Regions from separate parts of the Alteromonas sp. AO-Serp genome, predicted to be linked through region 2. Evidence: predicted binding sites of a transcription regulator. Region 2 holds the regulator's gene; the other holds the start of a gene.
What was found. The regulator FNR, encoded in region 2, switches genes on or off when oxygen is low (the NO sensors DNR and NnrR bind a similar motif). The targets are predictions, from matches to a motif close to TTGATCTAGATCAA.

Region 1: the regulator FNR is predicted to act here: its motif matches at 1,865-1,878, upstream of QVA83_RS19755 (cytochrome ubiquinol oxidase subunit I).

The regions. Positions count from the first base shown of each region.
Region 1 is NZ_JAFLMX010000306.1:5,672-15,333, reverse strand. It holds gene QVA83_RS19765 (sigma-54 interaction domain-containing protein) at 1-999, opposite strand, end outside; gene QVA83_RS19760 (Tll0287-like domain-containing protein) at 1,155-1,760, shown strand; gene QVA83_RS19755 (cytochrome ubiquinol oxidase subunit I) at 2,088-3,668, shown strand; gene cydB (cytochrome d ubiquinol oxidase subunit II) at 3,665-4,801, shown strand; gene cydX (cytochrome bd-I oxidase subunit CydX) at 4,812-4,925, shown strand; gene QVA83_RS19740 (ATP-binding cassette domain-containing protein) at 5,105-6,994, shown strand; gene QVA83_RS19735 (ATP-binding cassette domain-containing protein) at 6,984-8,573, shown strand; gene QVA83_RS19730 (sugar porter family MFS transporter) at 8,593-9,662, opposite strand, start outside.
Region 2 is NZ_JAFLMX010000166.1:279-9,940, reverse strand. It holds gene ccoN (cytochrome-c oxidase, cbb3-type subunit I) at 1-630, shown strand, start outside; gene ccoO (cytochrome-c oxidase, cbb3-type subunit II) at 646-1,251, shown strand; gene QVA83_RS11705 (cbb3-type cytochrome oxidase subunit 3) at 1,253-1,414, shown strand; gene ccoP (cytochrome-c oxidase, cbb3-type subunit III) at 1,431-2,384, shown strand; gene QVA83_RS11695 (FixH family protein) at 2,601-3,080, shown strand; gene QVA83_RS11690 (heavy metal translocating P-type ATPase) at 3,080-5,530, shown strand; gene ccoS (cbb3-type cytochrome oxidase assembly protein CcoS) at 5,532-5,762, shown strand; gene QVA83_RS11680 (sulfite exporter TauE/SafE family protein) at 5,749-6,408, shown strand; gene fnr (fumarate/nitrate reduction transcriptional regulator Fnr) at 6,454-7,191, shown strand; gene uspE (universal stress protein UspE) at 7,436-8,359, shown strand; gene ttcA (tRNA 2-thiocytidine(32) synthetase TtcA) at 8,508-9,461, shown strand; partial or broken gene QVA83_RS11660 (patatin-like phospholipase family protein) at 9,462-9,662, shown strand, end outside.

The DNA.
Region 1 (9,662 bases), on a different contig from region 2:
AATATTGCCTGGGAACGGGTAGTTGGTTAGTTTTTCTAGCGCGTTTTTATGAAACCGTTTTTTCTCTTTAGACATTGCCAAAAAGTGAGCGGCTATCAGTGCTATATCTGATCTTCTTTGTCTTAAAGAAGGGAGGTTGATAGGAAAACCGGCAATGCGGTAGTAGAGGTCTTGTCTGAATTCGCCCGTTTCCACCATGTGCTTTAAATTTTTGTGTGATGCACACACCAAACGAAAATCAGCCTTTTTAGACACTGTGCTTCCTACAGGCCGATAAGTTTGAGACTCGAACAGCCGCAGAAGCTTTACTTGTGTTGAAAGTGGGATATCGCCGACTTCATCAAAAAACAATGTGCCGCCTTCCGCTGCTTCTACGAGCCCTTTCTTATTTGTGGTTGCGCCTGTAAATGCCCCTTTTTCATAACCGAATAGTTCGCTTTCAAGCAGCGTGTCAGACATGCCGGTACACTCGATGACAACAAATGGTTTGCCAGCTCGGTGACTACTCGAGTGAAGTGCTTGGGACACCAGCTCTTTACCCGTGCCGGTTTCGCCAAACAGTAGTACTGAAATATCTGAGTTAGCGGCGCGATTTATTTTGTTTAGCATTGCTTTAAATGCCTCTGATTCGCCGACCATCTTTCCTGCTGAAGGTCGGTTTGAGGCAAACGAAAGCTTATCAAGTATTTCCAAGAAACCTAATAATTCTCCGCTACCTTCGAAGATCGGGCGCATGAGGATGTCGCAGTAGCTTTGACCCTCACTGGTGGTATGAACGTGTACTACGCTAGCCGCTCGTCCTGTGGCTTTACTCTCTTGCATGGGGCAATGCTCGCCGCACTTATCGCAAGGTTTGTTGTTGCGGTGAGAGACTTGATAGCAGGTACTAAAGCCAAGCTTTATATCCACAGGGTAGGTATCTCTGTAGGGCTGGTTGACAGCTTCAATAACGTAGCTTGGGTTAATGAAGATTGCGGGTTTATCTATCGCATCTATCATCGCTTGTACTATGGATATATTCATGGGTGGCTGAATATTAGTTTGTTCTAATTTAATTTTGGCAATTTATCATATTGGCATAGAGCTTGTTCATTGTTTGAGACAAACGACAATACTTCGGTAGAAATTCATTCAGTTCCAAAGAGAGTTTTATAATGAAAAATAGCGTAATGCTGGTGGCGATAAGCTTATTGGCAAGTAGTGCTCATTCATTGGCAGATACAGTGACTGCCAATGAGAAAAAAAGTGAAAACAGTGTACAGGAAAAAGTCAAAGAAGCGCGATTACACGCAAAAGCACTGGGAGGCGCGCTAAAGTCACGACTACAGCAAGCAATTCAATCCGGAGGGCTAGAGGCTGGCGTTAACGAATGCCAGATTGCAGCGGCTCCTATTGCTCTGGCGCTTAGTCAAAACGGGTGGGAGGTTGGGCGTACCGCGCTGAAAGTAAGGAACCCAAACAATGCGGCAGATCAATGGGAGCGTGAGCAGTTAGCGTGGTTTTCACAATTACTGACCAAAGCTAAGCAAGACAATTTGGCCCCTAAAAGACCTATTGAAACTTATCAATACGATAGCGAAAGCGGTGAGTTTAGGTACATGATGGCTATTGAACAAGGTCAGGTATGCATGGCATGCCACGGAGCTAACGTGGCACCTTCAGTAAAACAATCCATTCTAAAGCACTATCCCAACGATCAAGCTACAGGGTTCGAATTAGGAGAATTACGAGGCGCGTTCACACTCTCATATACCCCTTAACTTTTCCTTATACTCCACTTTTTGACATTCGGCTAAGCAGCCTTTTTCTTGTGCCATATTTGTCACCTAAATGACAAATATGGCGAATGCATCGCCACCAATTGTTGCGTTGGATCAATAAGCCACACGCTCGGTCGTGGAATAATTTATCTGCACAGTACGAAAATACCGCCGTTTATCGGTAATTGCGCTTAAGCAGCCAAATTACTGATGTATGGCATAAACCGTGCTCTTGCCATGCGGCATATTCACGTGTTCATCACTGAATTTTAAACCACTTTTCTGCTAAGCGTTTAACGCGCACACGAAATACAAGGGAGATAACCCATGAGCGATACGTTAATAGAACTATCGCGGTGGCAATTTGCATTAACTGCAATGTTCCACTTTATATTTGTACCCTTAACTTTGGGGCTTAGTTTCTTACTTGCCATTATGGAATCGGTATACGTAATGACGGGTAAAGAAATTTATAAGCAGATGACCCAATTCTGGGGAAAGCTGTTTGGAATTAACTTTGCCATTGGTGTAGCCACAGGCTTAACCATGGAATTCCAGTTCGGAATGAATTGGTCTTACTACTCTCACTATGTAGGCGATATCTTCGGTGCGCCACTTGCCATCGAAGGCCTAATGGCCTTTTTCCTGGAATCTACCTTCGTGGGGTTGTTCTTCTTTGGCTGGGACAAAATGTCAAAGGTGAAGCATCTGATGGCGACTTGGCTGGTGGCCATTGGTTCAAACTTCTCTGCACTGTGGATCTTGATTGCTAACGGCTGGATGCAATACCCGGTAGGCGCTGAATTTAATTTTGAAGCCATGCGTATGGAAATGACCAGCTTTGCTGAGGTTATTTTTAACCCCGTAGCACAGGTCAAATTTGTTCACACTGTATCAGCAGGTTACGTGACCGGCGCAATGTTTGTGTTGGCAATTTCAAGTTACTACCTGCTTAATCATAAGCATATCGCCTTTGCGCGCCGTTCGTTCGCCATAGCTGCTAGCTTCGGCCTAGCCTCAACGCTTTCTGTGATCGTGTTAGGTGATGAAAGTGGTTATGAGCTTGGTGATGTACAAAAAGTGAAGCTGGCAGCAGTTGAAGCTGAGTACGAAACCCATCCTGCACCTGCGCCGTTTACTGTGTTTGGTATTCCAAACGACGAAAAGCAGGAAACCGAGTACGCCCTTCAAATTCCTTGGGCAATGGGCATTATTGCTACCCGTTCGTTAACCGAAGAAGTAAAAGGTATTAAGGATCTTAAAGAAGAGAATCGCGAGCGTATTCTAAGCGGAATTAAAGCCTATGAAGTACTTGAAGATGTAAGAAACGGCACCGCGACAGCTGAGCAACGTACTGCCTTCGACCAAAATAAAGACAGTTTGGGCTACGCTATGTTGCTAGAGCCTTTCACTGAGAACGTTTCAAATCCTTCTGATGCCGCGCTTCAACAGGCAGTAGATTACAGCATTCCGCCGGTTGCCCCATTGTTTTGGAGTTTCCGCCTTATGGTTGTGGCTGGCTTTATTATGCTTGCGCTATTTGTGTGCGCCTTTTACTACAGCACTAAACACAAGATTACTAAGCCACGCTGGTTATTAAAAAGCGCGCTCTATGGTTTGCCGCTTCCTTGGATTGCCTGTGAGGCTGGCTGGTTTGTCGCTGAATATGGTCGCCAGCCATGGTCAATTGCGGAGGTGCTTCCGGTGCATACGTCGGTATCTAATCTCGCCGTAAGCGACGTGGTAATAACCCTTGTAGCCTACAGTGCTTTCTACACCGGCATGTTCATTATTGGTTTTTACTTAATGAAGAAGTTTGCCAAAAAAGGGCCGATTCCCCCTGCAGATAAGCAGCCTGACACTGAATTTGATCTTATTGACCTTGATGAGCAAGGAGCAAAAGCATGATTGATTATGAATTACTAAGAGTCATTTGGTGGTGCTTGGTTGGCGTTCTGCTAATTGGCTTCGCGGTTACTGATGGCTTCGATTTGGGCGTTGGAGCTCTGCTCACGCTTATTGGTAAAAATGACAAAGAACGTCGCGTAATGATAAACACGGTAGGGCCGCACTGGGATGGCAACCAAGTTTGGTTTATCACCGCAGGTGGCGCTATTTTCGCCGCGTGGCCGATGATTTACGCCACTGCGTTTTCTGGGTTTTACCTAGCATTGGCCTTTACCTTAATTGCCCTTTGGATGCGCCCGATAGGCTTTGACTACCGCAGTAAACTACCAAACCCTCAGTGGCGTAAAGCGTGGGATTGGGCGCTATTTGCTGGCGGTATTATCCCAGCCCTTATCTTTGGTGTGGCGTTTGGTAACCTGCTGTTGGGCGTACCGTTTGAAATGGACAGCACGCTTAAATCAACCTATACAGGCTCGTTCTTTGGCCTTTTAACACCGTTTGCGCTGGTGGCAGGACTGCTTTCTGTAGCTATGTTGCTGAACCACGGTGCAACCTGGCTACAAATGAAAACCGATGGCTTCATTGAAGTTCGCGCACGTGCAGTATCGGTTGTGTTAAGCCTGACTGGTGTAACGCTATTTGTACTTGCAGGTCTGTGGGTAGCATTTGGATTAGACGGCTTCGTGATTACCTCGGCAATTGACACCATTGCTACGTCAAATCCACTTAAGAAAGAGGTTGCCATTGAAGCTGGGGCTTGGATGAGCAACTACAGCAAATACCCCTTTATGATTGCAGCACCTGTGCTGGGCATTATTGCGGGTTTGGCCTGTGCGCTTTTCTCTAAGAAGGGTAATGCAGGTATGGCGTTTGTATCGAGTGCGCTATTTATAGCAGGCGTTATTTTAACGGCAGGCTTTTCAATGTTCCCATTTCTAATGCCAAGCATCACTATGCCAGAGGCGAGCTTAACGGTTTGGGACGCTACGTCTAGCCATATGACGCTAAACGTAATGTTTATTGTTGCCTGTATCTTTGTGCCTATTGTACTTAGCTACACGGCCTATAGCTTTTACGTAATGCGCGGACGCATTAAAAACGAAGACCTCGACCAGTCTCACACCATTTATTAAGGAGAACGCTATGTGGTATTTCGCTTGGATTTTAGGAGTTTTACTGGCGTGCTCTTTTGGCATTATCAACGCCATGTGGTTGGAGTCGACGGAAAATATGGATAGACCCGAAGACCAAGAGTAGAAGCGGAGGTAGGCTGGCCGCAAGAACACGCCGTAAGCCCGTCCTTGGGGGGCTCTTCAGCAGCGTCCCTGCCGCTGAGGGTTCTTGCAGCCAGCCCACCACCACTTGGAAAAGAATGAAAAAGAAATGCGAGATTTGCTCTCGTTACTAAGTAACGAAAAAGATGAGTCAAAACCACAGTGATCAAAGAAAAAGTTCCCAACCGGCAAACGCTGAACGCGTGGTCCAATAAGATAGATAAGGCGCAGTCGCTTGGCTTGCGTACCTCTCTTACGGCCCAAGTAATGGTTAAGTGTTTGTCGCTTTTTTCTTTGATTATTGGGTTCTATTATTTTTCACATATTGCTCATGACTGGGTAGTAAACCAGACTCCTGCAACAGCGAGTGATGTCACAGGACTTGCCGTTTCTCTGGGAATGAGTTGGCTGCTTCAAGGCGCATTCAATGCCTTATCTAGTAGTGCAAAAATGCAGGTGTTAAACAAGCTAGAACAGCACCTACAACACGTATTCATTGAGCGTCAACATGCGCTTATTCGACAGCACTCGGTTTACTATTGGCAAACGGTGTGGCTGCAGCACTTACAGGCTTTTGCTGACTGGGCACTTGAATATCGAGTGCAGCAAATGATTGCAGTTGTTGTCCCCTTGTTTGCTTTAGCCGTTATCTTTTATGTGAACCCCGTTATAGGGATTGGCCTATTACTAACATTGCCGGTAGTGCCGCTTTTTATGATCATTGTGGGCAAGGGAGCCGCAGCCCTACATCGAAAGCAATTTATCGCCCTTGAACGTTTGGGAAGTTTATTTACTGATAGGTTAGCCGCGCTGCCGATGCTGGCAAATTATCAGGCGCATCAAAAACAAACTGCCCTGCTTAAAGATGCCAGTGAAAACTTGAATGCGCGAACTATGAAAATAGTGAGCATAGCGTTTTTGTCCAACAGCGTGCTCGACTTCTTCGCAACACTCGCGGTTGCACTTACGGCAGTATTTATTGGTTTTTCACTGTTAGGCGAATTGAGCATTGGGCCAGAGATAACGCTCCAGCAGGGCTTATGGATATTGCTGACTGTGCCATTGTTACTCAGTGAAATGAAAAAGCTGGGGCAGGTATACCATCAAAAGGCGCAAGCAGAAGCCGCCAAAGCTGAACTCGCGCCGTTATTCTCGCGCTTCACAAAAAATCTTGATGGTAGTGCAATGAACCCGGTCAACGCTGACACAACCCACCATTATTCATCAGAACACAAGGTATTGCTTACGGCTAATAACCTTAAGGTTTTTGACATAAACGCCCAGCAACCTCGCTTGCCGAGCGGTAAGGATAAATCGGCTGTTGATGATACTCCTGCACTATTGCACGCTGAATCTCTAGAAGTATCAAAGGGCGATAAAATACTCATTAGCGGGCGCTCTGGTTCAGGTAAAACATTATTATTAGAAGCATTAGGTGGTCAAAGACCTAGCACACATACATTCAGGGAACCGGTAATTTGGATAACCCAACACCCCGTGATCACGCCAGGTACCGTGCGTGAGAACTTGTGCTTAAACGACACCTATACAGACGACGCGCTTATGAAAGCGCTAGAAGCAGTAGAGCTTGACGCGTGGCTGTCGTTATTGCCTTGCGGGCTTGATACGGTAATGACTGATTATCCGCTGCTTTCAGGTGGCGAAGCGCAACGGCTGTCGCTAGCGAGAGCGCTGTTGCGCAAAGACGATATATGGTTACTAGACGAGCCTACAGCCCATTTGCCAGGTTCCCAGCATGCAAGATTGGCACAGTTAATTGAACGTTTGGCTAGAGACAAAACACTGATTTGGGCTTCTCACAAAGCACTCCCTGCAAACTGGTTTAACCGCTTTTGGACGGTATCGCGAAGCACGCCCGAACAAGACGCCATTTCCAACGCAAACTTCAACTCAATGTCAAAATTAGAGGCAGGGCTTAAAAGCAAAATAGGCGCATTACAAGACGAGCACCTACAAGGCTGTAGCAGTGTGACGGCAACGAGCTTTAAGGCGAATGCCAATCAAAAGGAGTGTGGCCTTGATGAAAAGTAAATCGGCTTACCTCACGCTGCTGCTTGCTCTTTTACACGGTGTGGCAGGAATAACCATTCTTGTTATTTCTTCGTGGTTTATCGCTATCAGCGCTATTGCACCTGTAGGTTTTAATTACGTTATTCCCGCGGTGGTTATTCGCGCGCTAGCACTACTTCGCATTGCTTCGGGATATGCCAGTATGTGGGTGGGTCATAACGATTTGCTTACCCGTATCGCAGAGGGGCGCTTGCTTGTATTCAGTCAACTTGAAAACAGTAAAATTACCGACAAAGCATTCACAACAGAAGCATTAGCCCAGCATACCGAAACGCTTGCCAGTCGGTGGATTGCTTGGATAGCTCCGCTTTCTAACATCACATTTATATTCACTAACCTTTGCGTTGCTGCGGTATGGTTTGACCTTCCCGGCACCTCGTTTTTACTTACACTTTTTGTTATTTGGCTCTTCATCGTTGTGCTGCAAGGCTTTAGTGGTTTAAACGTTGCGAAAAAAGCGACAAAGGAAAATAAAGTGTTTCGCCAAGAGTCAGCCGACTTTCTTAATTGCAGTGCTATATGGCACTTAAATAAAGCAATGAACAACTTGCCAAAGGAAGAGGGGGGGCATGCGATCAATAGCATGCCGAGTGCTGACAGGGTGTGGCGACAACAAACTACGCAGAAAGACAAAGCTTTACGCGCGAGCTGGTGGTTTCAAGGCGCGGCATTTTTTGCGGTAGTGTTAGTTATGTCGGGCGCAGTTAGTCCAATATCTGACTTTTCGTATATGCCTATTGCTATTGTTGTGCCCATGATATTGATGGCTGCGCCTGATTGGGCTGGTGCAGCTTTTCACAGCATTACCAAGTTTGCACAGCACAAACAAAGCGCGAAAGCCCTTAAGAAGCTCAAAACCTCACCCATTAAAGTACTTGAACGCACCGAACTGCACCATTCACTTACGTTATCTGATTATACTGCCAAAAATAGACGCTTACCTTTGGTCAATGCTACATTCCCAGCCACTGGCATCGTATGTATATCCGGGCCGTCAGGCTGTGGTAAGTCATCTTTGCTTCAGTCAATTGCGGGGGTTGTGCCTTCTACTGGACTTAAAGAAGTGGATGGCATGCGTATAGCCGATGGCTTAATTAAAAACTGGCGCTATGTGGAACAAGAGCCAATAGTGCTTTCTGGCAGTGTCTCTTCAAATTTAGACCCTGCCGGAATGGGTATTCCCCTTGATGACATGACTAACCTGTTAGCTCAATTAGGGCTAGAGGCACTGTTGCCGTTGTCTATGTGGGTTGGCAAGGCGGGTAGGACGCTCTCTGGGGGAGAGCGTAAGCGACTAGCCTTAGCGCGCGCTATTTTATCTCACGCAAAAGTGTTGCTTGTTGATGAACCCTTCGAGGGCTTGGATGTGACTACTCAGCATAAAGTGTGTGAGGTATTAAATCGCTACGCTGCCAACCATCTCATCCTAGTTGCTTCTCACGTTACGCCAAGCGCGTTAAATGTATCATCAACACTACTATTAGAAGAGGCGAGAATGAATAACCTTTGTGCAGGTCAGCATGCTATCAGGTTGCCTTAATATACAGGATTGACCTCAGCTAAGCGGATCGCTCAAATTCTTCCGTGATTTCTTCCAACGTTCTTCCTTTTGTTTCTGGGAAGAACTTAGCAACTAAGATCAGGCTGACTAAGGCAAACACGCCGTAAATTGCAAACGTGGCCGCGGCTCCCAAGTTGGCCAACTCCCAAGGGAAAACAACTTGAACTAGAAAACTGGTGAGTGAATTCACCATGCCAACTAATGAAATAGCCAAAGCGCGGGTTTGATTCGGAAAAATTTCAGCAAGCATTGCCCACATCACTGGGCCAAGAGACATCGCGAACGAAGCAACAAACGCAATGATGCCAAACAACACTAAAGGTGCATTCATATTAATACTGCTCGTAAGCAATGGTTGCTGATACGCATCGTATTCGTCGCTGGTAAGTGTGGTCTTTAGCGTGCGCTTAAACTCAACGTCTGAATAATAAATATCGCTGGTTAGTGGAGTTAGCTTTATTGCCACACTCGGCGCATCTTGCTGTATTTCGTTTATGGCCGTTTGCTGTACTTGATATGTCGCCTGTTTAAAGCCATAGGTACAAATAGACATGCTGATCACTACGCCAGTTAAGCCAATCAGCAGCAGCGGTTTTCTTCCCCATTTATCAATAGTTAGCATAGCGACTACGGTAAATGCTACGTTAACCAAGCCAATCCATACAGCCTGCATAAATGCCGCATTGGTACCTACACCGCTTTGTTCAAAAATCGTGGGCGCGTAAAAAAAGATAACGTTAATGCCGGTAATTTGCTGTGCAATGGCAATGGTAATGCCCACCATTAACGGAAATCGCATGGCCTTCGCCTTTAGAAAGCCTAGGCGTTCACGAAAAGGCCACGACTTTTCTTTAAGTGAAGACGCTATATCTTCAACAAGAGCGCTGGCTTGGGCTTTGTCGAATAAGCGGTTTATAACCTGTTCGGCTTCCTCGTGTTGGCCTTTGAGTACCAGCCACCTGGGGCTACGCGGAATAGTAAACAGTAAACCAAACCATAGTGCTGCGGGGATAACCTCCAAGCCCAGCATGTAGCGCCATAAATGTGTATCTAAACCCCATTCAGCAA
Region 2 (9,662 bases):
TGGACTCAGTCGCTAGGTATGGTGATGTCTATTATCCTATTCGTTCCATCTTGGGGTGGTATGATTAACGGTATTATGACGCTATCTGGCGCGTGGCATAAACTTCGCACCGACCCAGTATTGCGTTTCCTAATTGTTTCATTGTCTTTCTACGGTATGTCTACCTTCGAAGGTCCAATGATGGCAATTAAGACCGTTAATGCACTATCTCACTACACTGACTGGACAATTGGTCACGTACACTCTGGCGCTCTAGGTTGGGTTGCAATGGTTTCAATTGGTTCAATTTACCACTTAATTCCAGTGCTATTCGGTCAGCGCGCTATGTATAGCACCAAGCTAGTTAACGTACACTTCTGGTTCGCAACTATCGGTGTTGTTCTATACATCGTAGCAATGTGGATGTCTGGTGTACTACAGGGTCTAATGTGGCGTGCAGTAAATGCTGACGGTACGTTAACCTATAGCTTTGTTGAGTCATTAGAAGCGTCTAAGCCTTTCTATGTGGTTCGTTTCATTGGTGGTTGTTTCGTGGTAGCGGGTATGCTTGTTATGGCATACAACACATGGAAAACCGTTCGTGCACCTAAAGGCAGTATCGCTGCAGACCCAGCGACTCAGCCGGCGTAGTAAAGGAGACGAATAATGAAAAACGCACATGAGTTAATTGAAAAGAACGTCGGTCTGTTAACGGTATTAATCCTTATCGCTATCAGCTTCGGTGCCATGGTTCAAATTACGCCGTTGATGTTTCAACAGCAAACCATGGAACCGGTAACAGGCTTACGTCCATACACCGCGCTTGAGCTTGAAGGCCGTGATATCTACATCCGTGAAGGTTGTGTAGGTTGTCACAGCCAGATGATCCGTCCATTCCGCGCTGAAACAGAGCGTTATGGTCACTACAGCGTTGCTGGCGAATCAGTATGGGAGCACCCTTTCCTTTGGGGTTCTAAGCGTACTGGTCCTGACCTAGCACGTGTTGGTGGTCGTTACAGCGACGAATGGCACCGAGTTCACCTGCTTAATCCTCGTAACGTGGTACCAGAGTCGAACATGCCAGGTTTCCCTTGGCTTGCGGAAAACACGCTTAATGGCGAGTTAACGGCTGAAAAAATGGAAGTATTCCGTGGATTTGGCGTTCCGTATACCGACGAAGATATCGCGGGTGCGAAAGCGGCAGTACAGGGTAAAACGGAAATGCAAGCCCTTATTGCTTATCTACAATCTCTTGGCACACATTTGAAATAATATGGACCAGGGAATTGTAGGCAGCATTTTTACTGTCATCGTCTTTGTAAGCTTCATCGGTGTTGTGTGGTGGGCATTTAGCAGCCGCAACAAGAAAAAATTCGATGAAGCTGCGAACCTAGTGTTTGCAGACGAAGAAAAAGAAAAATCAAAAGAAGATTAGCAGGAGTCTCGAACTCATGAGTATGTTTTGGACAATTTGGATTTCAGTGATAACCCTAGGGTTGATCATTGGTTGCTACTTCCTTCTTCGCTGGTGCCTTTCTAACAAGACCGGCGTAGCTGAAGGTGAGTCAATGGGCCACGAATTTGATGGTATTGAGGAGTTGAACAATCAACTTCCTCGCTGGTGGACAATTATGTTCTACATGACCATCGTTTGGGGCTTTTTATACCTAGCGCTTTATCCTGGCCTAGGTGCGTATGAAGGTATTTTGGGTTGGAAGAGCTCTAACCAAAATATTCAATCGCTAGAAGAGTCAGCTCAAGCGCGTATTGACGCTAAAGAGCAAGGCTACCTAGTAGAATATGACCGTGAACTAGATTTCGCTGCCGAGAAGTTCGACCCGATCTTTGAAGCGTATGCAAAAGTTCCTGTTGAAGAACTGGCTAAAGACCCAGAAGCAAATAAAGTAGGTCAGCGTTTGTTCCTACAAAATTGCTCTCAGTGTCACGGTTCTGATGCACGTGGTCAAAATGGCGGCTTCCCTAACCTAACGGACAACGACTGGTTGTACGGTGGTTCAGGTGCGAAAATCGTTGAAACTCTTACGCTTGGTCGTAAAGCAGCTATGCCAGCATGGCTAGATGCTATGGGTGAAGACGGTATCGAAGAAGTGGTTAACTACGTACTTAGTTTAAGCGGTCGCGATGTGGACCCTCAGCTTGCAGAAGCAGGTAAAGCACGTTTCGCAGCGTGTGCGGCTTGTCACGGTATGGACGGTAAAGGTAACCAAGCACTTGGTGCGCCAAACCTTACTGACAATATCTGGCTATACGGCGGCAGCCACAGAGCGGTAACAGAAACGCTTACTTACGGTCGTAACGGTGTAATGCCTTCATTCAAGAAAACCTTGGGTGATGACAAAATTCACGTTGTCGCAGCGTATGTTTACAGCCTTTCAAATGATTAATGATTTAAATCATTAAATATCTTAAAAAGCCTCGTTACTACGGGGCTTTTTTTATGAGAAAATACAGCGATATAGAGAGTGCTGTACGAACAATCTTTGTTCACATTTAGTATGTCTCGCGAACATTATATTTATTCTTATTTCCCGGCTAAACATGTCGTTGGGGCAGTGAAAATAAATATGTTGTTAGCGAAGTAAACACGAGAAAAGATTTCAATGAATAGACCCTGGTATAAAGAGTTCTGGCCCTGGTTTTTAATTGCCGTTCCTATTATCACGCTCATTATGGGCGGCGTATTATTAAAGCTTGCTATTAGTACTGAAGATAGCCTAGTGGTGGACGACTACTACAAGGAAGGAAAAGCAATTAATGCGCGATTGGATAAAGAAGCCGTAGCCCGTCGCATGAATATCACTACCGATTTAACCATTGAAGATGGCAGCATAGCGCTAGAGTTTCATTCAGGTATTCCACAAGAAGGTAATGCGGTTAAACTAAGCTTTTATCACGTAACGCTTGAAGAGCGTGATGTCAGCGTTTTATTAAGCCGCGATGCTAAGGGTATCTATCGTGGTTTTGTCGAAGAAGATCTTGATGGTAAATGGCGCGTATCGCTAACCCCTATTGATGATAGCTGGAAAATACAAAATACCATCTATCTGCCCCACTCTGGCAAAATGAAATTCAATCCATAATGGCCAATCACGACTGTTACCATTGCGGCTTGCCTATTGCGGGCTCAGACGATGGAAAATTTACTACCGTCATATTAGGGCAGCAACGCGACATGTGTTGCCCTGGATGTTTAGCCGTGGCCGAAGCCATCGTAACCAACGGTCTTGAAGACTATTACCAGTTTAGAACCGAACCAGCGCAAAAATCAGACGATGGTATTCTAGAGACACTCGACAAACTCAAAGTGTATGACGACCCTGCTCTTCAAGAAGAATTCGTTTTTGATGAGGGGCAAGATAAGCAGATTCAATTAACCCTTGAAGGTATTACGTGCGCTGCGTGTGGATGGCTTATCGAAAAGCAGTTGTCAAAAGTAGAAGGGATAAAGCAAGTCGCGGTAAACGTCCAAGAGCGCCGCGCTTTAGTTACTTGGTCACCTTTTCAAATCAAGCTTAGTCAGATTCTTTCTACACTAAAACGCATTGGTTATGTTGGGTCGCCATTTCACCCCGATGAACACGAAGCCAGTTATAAACGCGAACAAAAGACCTTTCTGAAAAAGCTTGGTCTAGCAGGCATTATGACCATGCAGGTGATGATGCTGATGACGGGGCTGTATTTTGACTGGTTTGGCGCTATTGAATTAGAAACCCGACAGTATTTTTACTGGGTTGCCCTTACGCTTACTACACCTGTAGTACTGTACTCAGGCAGCACTTTTTATGTGGGCGCCGCTAAAGCGCTAAGCGCAAGAACGGTTAATATGGATGTGCCCGTTACGCTCGCCATATTCGGTACTTACATTGCAGGAATTCGCTCTACAGTATTAGAGCAAGGCGAAGTGTATTTTGAATCTATTTGTATGTTCATTTTCCTGCTGTTACTCAGCCGCTTTTTAGAACATCGCAGCCGCCATCGCGCCGCACAGATCTCTGCCAATATGATGCAGTATGTACCCGTTTCAGCCACCAAATTGATGCCTGATGGCAGCCTAACCGAGTGTCTGGCAAAGCAGTTAAAAATTGACGATGTGGTGCTGGTTAAGCCTGGTGAAACGATCCCCATTGATGGAGTGGTGACCGAAGGGAACGCAGCGGTTGACGAATCGATGCTTACCGGCGAGTTTAACCCCGTGCGTAAGTCGAACAGTAGCCCGGTTTACGGCGGCACGGTTTGTCAAGATGGTACGCTAACCATTACGGTTACGCAGACCCTTAAAAATGCGCTGGTAAATCAAATTGTACGACTGCAAGCAAGTGCGATGGCGAGTAAGCCTAAAGCAGCGCAGATAGCCGATAATTTTTCTCGCTATTTCGTTACCGCGGTATTGCTGATTTCGGCGTTAACCTATGGCTTTTGGGCGTATCAGGGTAGCGACGAGGCATTTTGGATCACCATATCGGTGCTGGTTGCAACCTGCCCTTGCGCACTAGGGTTGGCTACGCCATCAGCGTTAACCTGCGCTATGGCAAAGTTAAACCGACAAGGTATTTTACTAAAACGGGCCGATGCGCTAGAACAAATTACTGACATTGACACCATCGCTTTAGACAAAACCGGCACGCTCACAAAAGGCAAATTTACTATTTCAAATGCTTGGTACGCTGACGGCGTGGATAGTAATAGTGCGCTATCAATTGCGCGCGCTTTGGAGTCACGCTCTGAACATCCGATTGCCAAAGCCTTTAGCGACGGTGTAGCCCTAAGCGAGATTTCTGCCTCTAGCGGTAGTGCTGACGCCATCGATAACACGGTACACAAAGTGACTAATTTTACCGTTACGCCAGGAGGTGGTATCAGCGGTGAGATCAATGACACGTTGTTTTCTATGGGATCTGCAGCATTCAGCGTTCACGAATCACAGCTAAAACTCATTGAAGCGTTCCCTTCAGCTAACGTGTTTCTCACGGTTAAGGGGCGTATTATGGCGGCGTATGAAGTAAAGGATTCACTAAGAGAAGATACGCAAGAAACTCTCGATATATTAGCTGCAAGCCATACGCTCGCCGTTTTAAGTGGTGATACACAGCAAAACGTTAATGCGCTTACCGCACCATTGCCAATTTCGACCGCTAAAGGTGGCCTAACACCTGAGCAAAAGTACGAAGCCGTTCAAGCTATGCAGCAATCTGGCGCGAAAGTGATGATGATGGGGGATGGTATTAACGACGCTCCAGTTCTTGCCAGCGCTGATGTGGCGATTGCAGTGGGTAATGCCACAGACGTGGCTAAAACTGCCGCCGACGTGATACTGCTTGGCGATCAGTTGCTTTCTGTACCAGAGCTTATTCGAACTGCGCATCAAGTGAAGCAAAAAATAAGGCAAAATATCGGCTGGTCGGTAGGTTACAACGTTTTGATCTTACCTTTCGCCGTATCAGGCCTACTTTCACCCTGGATGGCTGTTGTTGGTATGTCGTTAAGCAGTATCATTGTGGTCACAAACTCAACGCGACTTTTGAGCAAATAGCATGAGTATTATTTACGTATTAATTCCAATCGCCATCATCATTGTTGCCGTCGCTATCGTGATATTCTTTTGGGCGGTGAAAACCAATCAATTTGAAGATTTAGATCGCCAAGGGTATAGCATACTGTTTGACGATGATCTTCCGCCAGAAGAAAAAAAGCTAGCTGAGCAACGCAAGCAACTTCAAGACAGTAAAGTAGACAAAAGCCAAGCGCCACATGGAAGGGATTAACTACTTCTCTGCCTTTCTTATCGGCTTAGCCGGCGGAGTTCACTGTGTGGGAATGTGCGGTGGAATTGTCGCTGCGTTAAGGATGGTATCGCCTAAAGGCGCTTCAGCACTACCCTATACCCTTGCCTATAACATGGGACGTATAGTGAGCTACACCATCGCCGGAGCAATAACCGGGGCACTTGGAAAAATTGCAGCAGATTATATACCTCTTGCCAACTATGCCCTTTCCCTACTTAGCGGAATCATGTTGCTTCTACTGGCGTGTTATTTGGGTAAGTGGTGGACTGGCTTAACAGTGCTGGAAAATGCGGGTAAAGGCCTATTTTCCAAAGTCCAGCCGCTTTCAAAACGCTTTTTGCCCTTTAAGACCCCTTTAAGTGCGTTGCCTTATGGTTTTATTTGGGGTTGGCTTCCTTGCGGTTTGGTGTATTCCACACTTACCTGGTCTCTCGCGGCGGGTAACGCACTAGAAGGCGCTGCTATTATGTTCTTCTTCGGTTTGGGTACATTACCCACCTTGCTCGCTGCAAGCGCTGGTAGCCAATATATTGTTCGAGGTTTTCAACATAATCATTTTAGACAAATTATTGCAGTAATAATGGCAATATATGCAGCTTATCTTATTCATGGCGCAATCGTTTAAAAATGGGTGTATTATTGTCGGGTATTCTTTTAGAGAGCGTGCATTATGAGCAAAGGAAGCCAATTTTCTATTCACTGTCAAAACTGTAGTTTCAGTCACCTGTGTTTACCGGTGGCGTTAAACAAAACAGAAATCGAGTCTCTTGACGATATTATTGAACGCAAGAAGCCGCTTCATAAAGGTGACACGCTGATTCAAACTGGTGATAAATTCCGTTCTCTATTTGCAGTGAGAACTGGTTCATTCAAATCATTTGTGACTAATACCGAAGGTGAAGAACAGATTACTGGTTTCCACTTTCCTGGTGACATTATCGGTTTCGATGCATTAAGAGAGAACAAACACCAAAGCTATACCTCTGCGTTAGAAACTGCCATGGTGTGTGAGCTTCCCTACGAGACCCTCGACGAAATGTCTGTGCAATTTCCAAAGCTGCGCCACCAGATCATGAGCTTCATGAGCGCTGAAATAAAACAAGATCACGACATGATCATGCTTTTAAACAAGCGAACCGCAGAAGAGCGTTTATTGTATTTTATATCACATCTATCTCAGCGCTTTGAAGAGCGTGGCTTTTCCCATAGAGAATTCCACTTAACCATGACGCGCAACGAAATTGGAAACTATTTAGGATTAACGATTGAAACGATTAGTCGTCTGTTAAGCCGTTTTCAAAAAGACAACATCATAAAAGTAGACGGCAAGCTTATTACTATTTTGGATTTCGATAGACTAAACACCAAACTAGCGGCGCTTAACGGCCCAAGCGTTGTCTGCGGTTAGTCTTTTTTAAGTGTTAAATAAGGCGCGCACTAAGCGCGCTTTTTTGTGACCTTTGGTAGCCACCTATCTACCCTTTCAGCGCCACGCTGGTTGCTCCATGTTCAATTCGTTAAGTTCACTCATGGTCGCCTCGTAAAATTCTTGATCTAAAACAACTTACGTTTTTCCCAATGTCGTTTATAGTTAGTATTAGAAAGCTTCGATTTCGACAGCCGCTACTAAGTTTCGTAGTTAGGGGGACGTTATGATTGAGTGTAAACGAATTCTGGCCGTGGTAGATGCCGAGCGCGATAACCAACCTGCACTAAGCCGAGCTTATGAACTCGCTTCAAAAACAGGCGCTTCAGTTACCGCCATGATGGTGGTATACGACTTATCTTATGATATGACGACCATGCTTAGCCCGGATGAGCGCGAGTCAATGCGCGATGCAGTTACAAAGGAGCATGCAAAATGGCTTGCCACCCACTTAAGAGAACAAGGATTCACTGAAACTGATATCGTTGTAGAATGGAATAATCGTGCGTATGAGTCGATTATTTACTACACCCTAAACAATCAGATAGATTTAGTGGTAAAGGCAACCAAAAAGCACGACGATCTTGCTTCTGTTATTTTCACCCCCACCGACTGGCATTTAATGCGTAAATGCCCTCGCCCAGTATTGCTCGTTAAAGAGCACGACTGGCCAGAAGGAGGAGAGATTATTGCTGCAGTAAACGTAGGCAGTGAAGACGATGAGCATGCCGCACTTAACGATAAGCTCACCCTCATTGCTAACGACTACGCCTCTTTATTGAAAGGTAGCGTAAATTTGGTCAACAGTTACCCTTCTACACCACTTAATATCGCCATAGAAGTACCTGAGTTCGACCCCGATACCTATCACGACGCGGTAAAAAATCATCATTTAAAGGAAATGCGTAGTCACGCATTAAAGTACGGTATTCCTGAGAACAAATGCGTAGTAAGAGAAGGCCTTCCGGAAAAAGTTATCCCGCAAGTGGCAAAAACACTGGATGCAGAGCTGGTTGTTATTGGTACCGTTGGCCGTGTGGGCATTTCAGCGGCCCTAATTGGTAACACTGCAGAACACGTGATCGACGAACTCAATTGCGATGTGCTTGCTATTAAGCCAGATGGATTTGTGTCGCCGTTGTCGGTGTAGTCTTTTCATCAGTACTACATAGCCCGTGTTTGCCGTTACTTAGCGGCCAACACGGTATGTCACCAACAAATTTAACTTCACAAGCATGGTCTCGAAAAGCCGCTTTAATGTATAATGGTGGCTTTATCACAAACCAAGCTAGTTAATTATGAGTTTAGGCACAAACAGTGCTGACGCGTCGCCATTAAATGCTGCGCAAAGTAAGCAAAAGTACAACTTCAACAAACTTCAGAAACGACTTCGCCGCAATGTGGGTAAAGCCATTGGCGATTTCGGTATGATTGAAAACAACGACAAAGTAATGGTGTGTTTATCTGGCGGTAAAGACAGCTACACCATGCTAGATATTTTATTGTTTTTAAAGAAGATTGCGCCTATTCATTTTGATATCGTTGCGGTTAATCTTGACCAAAAGCAGCCTGGTTTCCCCGAACATATCTTGCCTGAATATCTAGAAAGCATTGGCGTTGACTACAAAATTGTAGAAGAAGACACCTACTCTATTGTTAAAGACAAAATTCCAGAGGGAAAGACAACATGCTCTCTCTGTTCTCGCTTGCGCCGTGGTATTCTGTACCGCACGGCAAAAGAGTTAGGTGCGACTAAAATTGCATTAGGTCATCACCGCGACGACATGCTAGAAACGTTTTTCCTCAATATGTTTCATGGTGGCAAGCTTAAGTCTATGCCGCCAAAGCTAGTCAGCGATAACGGTGAACACATCGTTATTCGTCCATTGGCATACTGCACAGAAAAAGACATCGAGAAATATTCTCAGGCCGCTGAATTTCCGATTATTCCGTGTAACCTTTGTGGCTCACAAGAAAACCTACAGCGCCAAAACATAAAGGCTATGCTTCAAGACTGGAACCGTCGCTTCCCAGGTCGTATAGAGTCGATGTTCCGTGCGCTTCAAAACGTAGCGCCTTCACACTTAATCGACAGCAACCTTTATGATTTTAAAGCTATAGCCACACAAGAAGGCCCGGTAGAAGACGGTGATATCGGGTTCGATGAACCTTCTTTCACTACAGAAAATAGTACGGACTTCAGTGATGAAGATAATACTATTGAAGTAATAAACATTATGGAACCTAAGTAAATGAAAATTGGACTTGCGCTAGGTGCCGGTGCCGCAAGGGGCTGGACTCACATTGGCATAATTGAAGCATTAGAAAAACTCGGCGTAAAAATTGACGTTGTAGCGGGATGTTCTATTGGTGCTTATGTTGGTGCTGCCTACGCAAGTGGCAAGCTGGAAGGCTTGAAAGAGTGGGCCTGTTCCCTTAGCGACTGGCAGGTA